DNA from 3 places in the Streptomyces sp. NPDC050704 genome. Region 2 is predicted to be linked to each of the others. Evidence: riboswitches for the same ligand, from Rfam matches in the RefSeq annotation. Region 2 holds a riboswitch; each other region holds the start of a gene.

Region 1 (3,264 bases), on a different contig from region 2:
GCCGCCGCGGTCGATGTCACCGACGACGAGCACGGGAAGCCCGGCGTTCCTGGCGATCCCCATGTTCACGATGTCGGTCCGGCGCAGATTGATCTCGGCGGGACTGCCCGCCCCCTCGCAGATCACCGCGTCATACGTGCCCCGCAACTCGGCGAGGCACTCCAGCACGGTCCCGAGGAGCTGTTCCTGCCGTCCTCCGTGGTAGCCGCGCGCGCTCATCTCGCCGACGGGCCTGCCCATCAGTACGACCTGGCTGTTGCGGTCGCTGCCCGGCTTGAGCAGTACGGGGTTCATGAGCGCGGTGGGCTCGACGCGCGCCGCCTGCGCCTGCATGGCCTGCGCGCGCCCGATCTCCGCGCCCTCCCGCGTGACGAACGAGTTGAGCGACATGTTCTGCGCCTTGAACGGCGCGACCTTGACGCCCTGCCTGACCAGCCAACGGCAGATCCCGGCGGTGACGACGCTCTTGCCCGCGTCGGAGGTGGTGCCTGCGACGAGCAGCCCCCCACCACTCATGACGTACGCCCCTTCGTGAGGAATCCCTTGGTGAGCAGCCGCCCGGCGACACTCACGCCGAGCGCGAGCAGGTTCACGCGCCGCGAGAGCCGTACGGCCCGCTCGATGTCCCCGACCTCCACGGCCCGCCCCGCACCGTTGAGTACGGGCCGGTGCTCGACCCTTCCCGCGTACGAGAGCGTCCCGCCGAGCCGCACTCCGAGCGCCCCCGCGAACGAGGCCTCAACGGGCCCGGCGTTGGGGCTAGGATGCTTCGCGGCGTCGGTACGCCAGGCACGTACGGCCCCTCGCGGATCGCTCCCGGCGACGGCGGCGAGCACGGCGGTCAGCCGGGCCCCCGGCCACCCCATGACGTCGTCGAGCCGTGCCGAGGCCCAGCCGTACCGCCGGTACCTGGGCGACCTGTGCCCGACCATGGCGTCCAGCGTGTTGACCGCCCGGAATCCGACCAGGCCCGGAACGCCCGCCGCGGCGCCCCACACCAGGGCGCCGACCACGGCGTCGGAGGTGTTCTCGGCGACGGACTCGACCACGGCCCGGGCGATCCCGTCGGCGTCCAGCGCCTGCGGATCCCGCCCGCACAGATGCGGCAGCCGCTCCCGGGCCACCTCGATGTCCCCGGCGGCGAGCGCCCCGCCGATCGCCCGGGCCTCGCGCCCGAGGGACGTGCCCCCGACGACGGCCCAAGTGGCGGCGGCGGTCAGCGCGCTGGAGGCGGTGGGTGACGTACGTACGGAACGGGCGGCGGCAGCCGCGACGGACACGGCCCCGCCGGCGCACACGAGGGCGTGCAGCGCGCCCCACCCCCGGTGGTCCCGCCACAGCACCCGCTCCACGGCTCCCGCGGCCCGCCCGAACGCGGCGACCGGATGCCCCCGGCGGGGATCGCCGAGCAGCAGGTCACCGAGGAGGCCGGCGGCGGCGCCGTACGCGTGGACGCGATCGGCACGCACCGGTTCAGCCCGCCGTTACGTAAGGCAGAACCCTCGTCCGGAGAGAAGCCCTTGTATCGGGCCTGGGCACACTGGTCCACAACAGGCGGCCGCGCATGGTGATATGTCCTCACTCAGGGTGTCCACGCCCTGGTTCGACGAGACCGACGACGAGAGTTCCTGGCTCCCGGGGGGATTGATTCCCCGGTAACAGTGGCGGGACCGCGCCGGATTCGCACCGGCTTCCTCTCCTGCCGTCGTACATGGCTCCGGCAGTCCACCACGGCCCGAGAACAACCGTCAACTTGCTGTTGACCTGCGAAGGGAGAGTGTGCTGAGACCCACACACGGGCCCACGCACAGGTGGGGTGCGGGACGTTGTTCCGTCCCGCACCCCACCTGTTGACCTGCTTGACCTGTCGGAGGAAGCGCCGCTGTCAGGCGACGATCAGATAGATCCCGTACGCCACCGCCGCCGCGCACGCCGCGAAGCAGGCGTAGGCGCCGGTGGCCGCGAGGGCCGCCGAGCCGCCCTGGGCGGTGGCCGACTCGCGCTTGGAGAGGCCGAGGATGCCGAGGGTGAAGAGGGCCACGAGGGCGACGGTGACGATGAGGCTGACTCCGAAGACGGAGCCGAGGGCTGCCCAGTCGATGTGCATGCTGTTTCTTCCTTAGCGCTTCAGACCACGGCCGACGAGGCCGGCGGGTTCGCGGGCGTCCCGTCGGGAGCCGCGATGGTGGCCGACAGGTCCTCGGCCAGGTCGTCCTCGGCCGCGGCGCCGGCCGGGGGCGGGGTGACGGCGGCCACGGCCGTGGTCACCACACCGGGGGGCTCCTCGGTGTCGTTGACGTTGGTGTGGTCGATCACCTGGCGGCGGGAGGCCAGCCAGATCCCGGCGCTGGAGGCGACCAGGAAGACGGCGACGACGCCCGTGCCCCAGTTGCCGAAGGAGGTCAGGTACTCGGCGAGGGCGGCCACCAGGGCCGCGGCCGGCAGGGTCAGACCCCAGGCGACGAACATCCGGGTGGCCGTGGACCAGCGGACCACGCCCCCCTTGCGGCCGAGGCCCGCACCCATCACGGCACCGGAGACGGAGTGGGTGGTGGAGAGGGAGAAGCCGATGTGCGAGGAGGCCAGGATGACCGTGGCCGCACTGGTCTGGGCGGCGAAGCCCTGCTGGGGCTGGAGGTCGGTCAGCCCCTTGCCCATCGTGCGGATGATGCGCCAGCCGCCGAGGTAGGTGCCGAGCGCGATGGCCAGACCCGCGGAGAGGATGACCCAGACCGGCGGGTCGGAGTCCGGGGCGATGGCGCCACCGGCCACCAGAGCCAGGGTGATGATGCCCATCGTCTTCTGGGCGTCGTTGGTGCCGTGGGCGAGGGAGACCAGGCCGGCGGAGGCGATCTGCCCGGCGCGGTAGCCCTTCTTGGACGACTTCTCGCCGATGTTCCTGCCGAGCCGGTACGTCAGCCGGGTGGCCAGCAGCGCGGCGATACCCGCCACGACGGGCGCCGCGATGGCGGGGATCAGGACCTTGGTCACGAGCGCGTCGCCGTGCACGGCACCCAGGCCGGCCGAGGCGACGGTGGCGCCGATGAGACCGCCCATGAGGGCGTGCGAGGAACTGGACGGCAGTCCGACGAGCCAGGTCAGCAGATTCCAGAGGATCGCGCCGACGAGCGCGGCGAAGATCACCTCGGGCTGGATGCCGGATTCGTCGACGAGGCCCTTGGAGATCGTGTTGGCGACCTCCACAGAGAGGAAGGCGCCGACAAGGTTGAGTACGGCGGACATGGCCACCGCGACCTTGGGCTT
Region 2 (3,264 bases):
CTGCAGGGCGGGACCACGGGGGAGGGGATCCACCTGGGCGCCATGGCCGGCACCCTCGACCTCGTCCAGCGCGGACTGACCGGCCTCGAAACGCGCCAGGGCGCCCTGTGGCTGGACCCGGTCCCGCTGCCCGAGCTGTCCTCCTACGGCTTCGCCCTCCGCTACCAGGGCCACTGGGGCGTACGGCTGCGCCTGGAGCGGGGCAGCCTGGAGATCGCGGTGCCCGCCTCCGACCGGTCGCCCATCGACGTCCGGCTGCCGGGCCACGCGGTCCGCGTGGAGCCGGGGGAGACCTGCCGGCTTGTACTGCCGGACTGACGACGACTGGTACTGCCGGACTGACGACGGTCACGAAGGGACAGCGGTGGCAGGGCGTCGGACAGCAGCCCCGTCCTACGGCCGGTGGCCGCCGTGGACCAGCACGACCGGTGAGGGTTTGGCGTGACGGTGTCCGGCTACCCGAACGACGTGTCAGCAACAGAGCAGCAGGAACTCGTCCGTTTCCTCGAGGATCGGTTCGCCTGCGCGCAGGCCTGCACCGAGTGCGCCCGGGTGTGCGCCCTGCGCGCGAGCCTCGCCGACCTCGACGGCCCCGATGATCAGCAACAGCTGCGGCGCAAGGGCATCCTGTGCGCGGAAGTGTGCGACGCGACCTGCCGCGCCCTCGCCGAGGAGACCGTGCAGAGCGACGAGGCGGGGATGCGTGCCCAGGTCGAGTGGTGCCGCGCCGTCTGCCTCGAAACCGCGCACGTCTTCGACCGCGGCCCCGGCGCCGAAGAGGGCGCCCAGGCCTGCCGGGACTGCGCGCGGGCCTGCACGGAGTTTCTCGCCCTGCTTGGCTGACGGCCCCGCCGGACCGACGACGATGGCCCGAGGACGACGGGCGGGAACGGTGGTCAGCCAGCCAGCCAGTGAGCGGGCCGAGCCTCGCCGCCGCACGACTGGAGCTGGAGGTCTCCTTCCCCGGCGTGAGCTGTGTGAGCTGCGTGATCAGCCGGTCAGACGGTCACTCCGACCGCACGCCCCGCCCCGCCGCGAAGCGCCACCCGGGCGTCATTCCCCGAGCGCCCGCCCCACCCGTACATTCCAGCGCCCGTCCCGTCCGCTGAACTCCGTCGCGGTCAGCGGCGGCACATCGATCCGCCAGAACGCCGACTCCGGAGCTCCGAGCGCCCCGGCCACCGCGGCGCGTACGACCTCCGGCTCGACGACGGCGACGATCCGGCCCGAGCCGAGCCCTGCCACCGATTCCAGCCACTTCGCGATCCGTTCGCACAGATCGCGTACCGACTCACCGCCGTGCGGGGCGGACGAAGGGTCCGCGAGCCATCGCGCCACCGCCTCCGGTTCATCGGAGCTCACCTCGGCGAGGGTCGCGCCTCGCCAGCGGCCCACGTCCAGGCCTGCCAACCCGGGCTCGGCGACCGGATCGAGGCCGAGTGCCACGGCCGTCTCCCGGCAGCGCACGCCGGGCGAGACGAAGACCCGGTCGGCGGCGGGCAGCGAGGCCGCGGCGGTCTCGGCGAGCCGCAGTCCGGCCGCTTCGACGGGGCATCCGTCATCGAAACGCGCTTCTCGCAGCGCCACACTCATCGCTGGTGAGATCAACATCACTCGGCTGGTCATCGGCCCACTCCCGCACTCCACACGTACTCAATACCCTTGCCCCGACCGGGATTTGGTGGCGTGACCAGGTGCCCGGCGCACGCCCGTCACCCCATGCGCCCTTGGCCGCGCCTCCGCTTCGCGGTACCTTCTCGTCGATATTGACGACGGTTCGACGGAAGCCGGTGGAAATCCGGCACGGTCGCGCCACTGTAAGCCCCGCACCAACCGCCCCCACCAGGAGCGGTGAAGGCCGGGCAAGTCAGACCCGTGGCCGTCGTCCTCATGCACCACCACGATGGGACGCGAGTTCCCCAGGAGGTCCTGCCACATGGCACAGTCCGTCGCTCAGCCGACCGTGAACACCCCTGCCGTACCCGCAAAAATGCCGATCGGCGCGATCGCCCCCTGGGCGGTCTTCTTCGGCGTTCTGATGCTGGTGCTGCTCTACTTCGTCGGCGCCGAACAGGGCGCCACCTCCCTGGTCTCCGGCGAGGGCGTGCACGAGTGGGTGCACGACGCCCGCCACCTGCTCGGCTTCCCCTGCCACTGACGGCGAAAGTGACCAAAGGGACCGACAGGACAACTCCATGAACTCCGTCACCGTCAGAAACCTCCTGGTGCGCGGCATGCTCGCGGGTCTCGCCGCGGGCCTGCTCGCCCTGGTCGTCTCCTACTTCCTGGGCGAACCCCGCGTCGACGAAGCCATCGCGTTCGAGGAGTCCCACTCCCACGAACACGGTGGGACCGAACTCGTGAGCCGTACGATGCAGTCCACCGGCGGCCTGTCCACCGGCGTGCTCGTCTACGGCGTCGCGTTCGGCGGGATCGCCGCCCTCGCGTACTGCTTCGCACTCGGCAGGATCGGCCGCTTCGGGCCGCGCGCGAGCGCCATGCTGCTGGCGACCGCGGGCCTGCTCGCGGTCTACGTCGTGCCGTTCCTGAAGTACCCCGCCAACCCGCCGGCCGTCGGCGACCCCGACACCCTCAACCAGCGCACGGCCCTGTTCTTCCTGATGGTGGCGCTGAGCGTGCTGCTCGCCGTCGCCACCGTGATCCTCGGCAAGCGTCTCGCGGGGCGTCTGGGCAACTGGAACGCCACGATCGCCGCGGGTGCGTTCTTCGTGCTCGTCGTCGGACTCGCGTACGTGTTCCTGCCGTCCTTCAACGAGGTGCCGAAGGATTTCCCGGGCACCCTCCTCTGGCAGTACCGCCTCGCCGCCCTGGCCATCCAGGTCACCCTGTGGACCGCCTTCGGGCTGGTCTTCGGAGTGCTCGCGGAGCGCGTACTTGCCCCCAAGCCGGCCAGGACCGAGGGGAAGTCGCCCGAAGCGCGGGCAACTCCCGTCGCACACTGAGCCGTTCACTCAGAGTCGCTCACAGAAGGGCCTCCGGACCACCGTCCGGGGGCCTTTCGCGTAGGTGCGTACGTCACCGGCATTCCCAATTTCTGCAACAGGTTCTACGGTGTGCGCCGTCAGTCCGGACAGCCGAAGCAGCAGGCCGGCAGCAGGCCAGTGGGATCCAGGAGGCGCCGTGCATCTCGAATACACGCCGGAGCAGCAGGAGTTGCGCACCGAACTGCGCGCCTACTTCGCCGATCTGGTGCCGGACCATGTGCATGCCCGGTACGGCGACCCGGCGACGCAGAAGCGCTTC
Region 3 (3,264 bases), on a different contig from region 2:
TCAGCGAGGTCACCACGCCCACCGGCACATCCTGCGGGTCGAGGACCGTACGGGCCAGGGTGTCCACCCACACCAGGAACACCGCCCCGGCGAGGGCGGCGACCGGCAGCAGCCGTGCGTGCCCGGAACCCACCAGCGCCCGGGCGGCGTGCGGCAGGACGAGACCGACGAAGCCGATCGCGCCCGCCGAGCTGACCAGCGCGGCCGTCAGGAGTGCCGTGGCGCAGAGCAGCACCAGGCGGGTACGGGCCACGGACACCCCGAGCGTCGCGGCGGCGTCCTGGCCGAAGGCGAACGCGTCGAGCGTGCGCGCGTATCCGAGGCACACGAGCAGCGTCACCGCGAGGACCGCCAGACAGAGCCAGACGTCGGTCCAGCCCGCGCCGCTCAGCGAGCCGAGCAGCCAGAACAGCACCCCGCGGGTGGTCTCGGCGTCGGCGGCGGTCATCACGACGAAGGAGGTGAGCGCGGAGAAGAGCTGCATCGCGGCGACGCCGCTCAGTACCACCCGGTCCGTCGTGTCGCCGAGGGTGTGGCTGAGCAGCAGGACGAGCCCGAACGAGACGAGCGCGCCGAGGAACGCACCCGCGGAGACCGACACCAGGCCGCCGCCGGCCCCGAGGACGACGACGGCGACCGCGCCGGTCGAGGCTCCAGAGGAGACCCCGAGGACGAACGGGTCGGCGAGCGGATTGCGCAGCAGGGACTGCATCACCGCGCCGCACACGGCGAGGCCGGCCCCGCACACCGCCGCCAGGAGCGTGCGTGGCAGGCGCAGCTGCCAGACGATTCCGTCCCTGATCGGCGTCAACTCCGAGCTGCCCCAGCCGAGATGGGCGGCCACCACGGACCAGACGTCACCGACCCGGATGTCCGCCGGGCCGATGGTGATCGCGACGGCGACGGACGCGCAGAGCAGACCGGCACCGCCCACGGTGAGCAGTCCCAGGCGGAACCGCGTCACCCTGCCAGGCCGAACTCGCGCAGGGCCGCGGCGACCTGCTCGACGCCCTCGACCGTGCGGATGGTCGGGTTCATGGCCTGCCCGCTGAGCAGCACGTACCGCTTCTTTTTGACCGCGGTCATGTTCTTGGTGACCGGGTCGGACTCCAGGAACTCGATCTTCTTCGCGGCGGACTCGGCGGTCTGCGACTTACGGGTCAGGTCGCCGATGACCAGCACGTCGGGATCGCGGTCGGCGACCGTCTCCCAGTTGATCTGGGGCCACTCCTCGTGCGTGTCGTCGAAGACGTTCTTCGCGCCGAGGGAGCGGGTGATGACGCCGGGCGCGCCGCAACAGCCCGCCATGTAGGGGGAATCGGAGTTGGCGAACCAGTAGAGGAGGGTGACGTCCGAGGCATCGATCCCCGAAGTGGCCTTCTTCATGCGCCGTTGGAGCTCGGCGACGAGTCGCTCGCCCCGGTCCTCCACACCGAACACCTTGGCCAGGTCGCGGACTTCGCCGTAGATGGCGTCGATGCCGAGCGGCGTCTTGCGTGCGCCGTCCCCGTCGCCGGTGTTGTCCTTGCCCGCGCAGTCGGAGGGCGAGACGTACGTGGGCACGCCGAGCTTCTCGAACTGGTCCCGGGTGGCCACGCCTCCCTTGCCGAGCGTGGACACGAACGAGGCGGCGACGAAGTCGGGGTCGGCGTCCAGGACCCGTTCGAAGGAGGGGTTGTTGTCGGCGATCCGCTCGACCTTCGCGTTCGCCTTGGCCAGGCTCTTCAGCACCGGGTCGGTCCAGGTGGCGGTGCCGGCCATACGGTCGGCGAGCCCCAGCGAGAGCATGATCTCGGTGGTGCCCTGGTTGAGGGAGACCGCGCGTTGGGGCGGTGACTCGACGCGTACGGTACGGCCGCAGTTGTCGAGGGTGACGGCGGTTCTGGACGCCGCGTCGGACGCGGCCCCCGAACCGCAGCCGGTCAGCAGAAGGGCCCCGGAAAGGAGCAGGGCGGCAGGGCGGGCGGGACGTGCGATCGGCACGGGAGTTCCTCAGACGTCGAGGGCTCGAACGCGGAGCCCGGTCGTACGGTGCTCCCCCGCCGTCGTCGACCGCGGGGGCCGCCAGCAGGTCTTCGGACTCGGGGTCACCCGGACGAAGCGCCTTCCCGGACCGCCGTGTTGGTCCAGTGGCCGATGCCTCGCCCGTCACCCTCACCGCTGCGCGTCAGCTCCGGATTTCCACCGGATTCCCTGACCCACGTACATGGGTTCGACTGGCCTCGGCAAGCTATCACGTACCGGTAGAGGGCCGGTCGGAGGCCTGGACGGCGGCCGTCCGGGGAATCGCCGCGGCCGGCCCGCTGTTGTGGGCGACAGCAGAGCAGGCACCCATCGCAGGCACACATCCCAAGGAGGCCGACCGTGTACGGCGACCCGGCAACGATCCGCAAGATCCTCACCGAGCTGGGCGACACCTGGGCGGTCGTCGGCCTCTCGTCGAACGAACGGCGGGCCGCATACGGCGTGGCGGACGTCCTACAGCGCTTCGGCAAGCGCGTCGTCCCGGTCCATCCGAAGGCCGAGACGGTCCACGGGGAGCAGGGGTACGCCTCCCTCGCCGACATCCCCTTCGAGGTGGACGTGGTGGACGTGTTCGTCAACAGCGACCTCGCGGGTTCCGTCGCCGACGAGGCGGCCGCGATCGGCGCGAAGGCGGTCTGGTTCCAGCTCGGCGTCATCGACGAAGCCGCGTACGACCGCACCCGGTCCGCCGGGCTCGACATGGTCATGGACCGCTGCCCCGCCATCGAGATCCCGCGCCTGGGCTGACCCGCGGTACGGCCACGCACGGCCACCCCGGAGTCTGGGGCTCCGGCTCCGGCTCCGGGCTCCGGGCGGCGCCACCGCTTCCGCGACGCGCCGTCTCGTGCTCGTGCTCGTGCTCGTGCTCGTGCTCGTGCTCGTGCTCGTCAGCGCGCGCCTACCACCTGCGTTGCGCCGAAGTCTCTCCGTCGGCGGCGCGTCCCGCGGTGTTCGACGGTGCCGAGGGGGCCTCGAAGAGCGAGCCGGGCCGTGCGGGTGGTTCCACCACAGGGGCGGCCGCGCGTCGGCGTGCCGACTGCCGACCCCAGTCACCGTCGCCGAGGACCAGCATCGGGTCGAACATCACCACCACTCCCGCCAGCAGCAGGAAGATGCACGGCCCCAGGAGCATGGGAAGCAGGATCGAGTGGGCGGAGTCGCCCGACCATGACATGCCGGTGGCGTCGTTGAGGTTCACGCTGACGGCCGCCATGCCGGTGTAGTGCATGCCGGACACGG

What was found. A riboswitch is a leader RNA that binds a small molecule or an ion and turns the genes downstream of it on or off. The one in region 2 is predicted to bind cobalamin.
Region 1: it holds a riboswitch for cobalamin, as region 2 does, so the genes downstream of both, AB0I18_RS29195 (cobalamin biosynthesis protein) here and AB0I18_RS14505 (CbtB-domain containing protein) in region 2, are expected to answer to the same signal.
Region 3: it holds a riboswitch for cobalamin, as region 2 does, so the genes downstream of both, AB0I18_RS22625 (ABC transporter substrate-binding protein) here and AB0I18_RS14505 (CbtB-domain containing protein) in region 2, are expected to answer to the same signal.

Annotation. Positions count from the first base shown of each region.
Region 1 is NZ_JBFAHW010000055.1:30,459-33,722, reverse strand. Features, by position in the region: gene AB0I18_RS29200 (cobyric acid synthase) at 1-516, opposite strand, end outside; gene AB0I18_RS29195 (cobalamin biosynthesis protein) at 513-1,469, opposite strand; cobalamin riboswitch at 1,602-1,746, opposite strand; gene AB0I18_RS29190 (hypothetical protein) at 1,886-2,107, opposite strand; gene AB0I18_RS29185 (inorganic phosphate transporter) at 2,128-3,264, opposite strand, start outside.
Region 2 is NZ_JBFAHW010000021.1:3,533-6,796, reverse strand. Features, by position in the region: gene AB0I18_RS14520 (glycosyl hydrolase family 65 protein) at 1-318, shown strand, start outside; gene AB0I18_RS14515 (four-helix bundle copper-binding protein) at 469-843, shown strand; gene AB0I18_RS14510 (histidine phosphatase family protein) at 1,054-1,626, opposite strand; cobalamin riboswitch at 1,757-1,899, shown strand; gene AB0I18_RS14505 (CbtB-domain containing protein) at 1,937-2,158, shown strand; gene AB0I18_RS14500 (CbtA family protein) at 2,196-2,963, shown strand; gene AB0I18_RS14495 (acyl-CoA dehydrogenase family protein) at 3,142-3,264, shown strand, end outside.
Region 3 is NZ_JBFAHW010000037.1:69,033-72,296, forward strand. Features, by position in the region: gene AB0I18_RS22620 (iron chelate uptake ABC transporter family permease subunit) at 1-964, opposite strand, end outside; gene AB0I18_RS22625 (ABC transporter substrate-binding protein) at 961-1,983, opposite strand; cobalamin riboswitch at 2,049-2,236, opposite strand; gene AB0I18_RS22630 (CoA-binding protein) at 2,365-2,772, shown strand; gene AB0I18_RS22635 (MHYT domain-containing protein) at 2,924-3,264, opposite strand, start outside.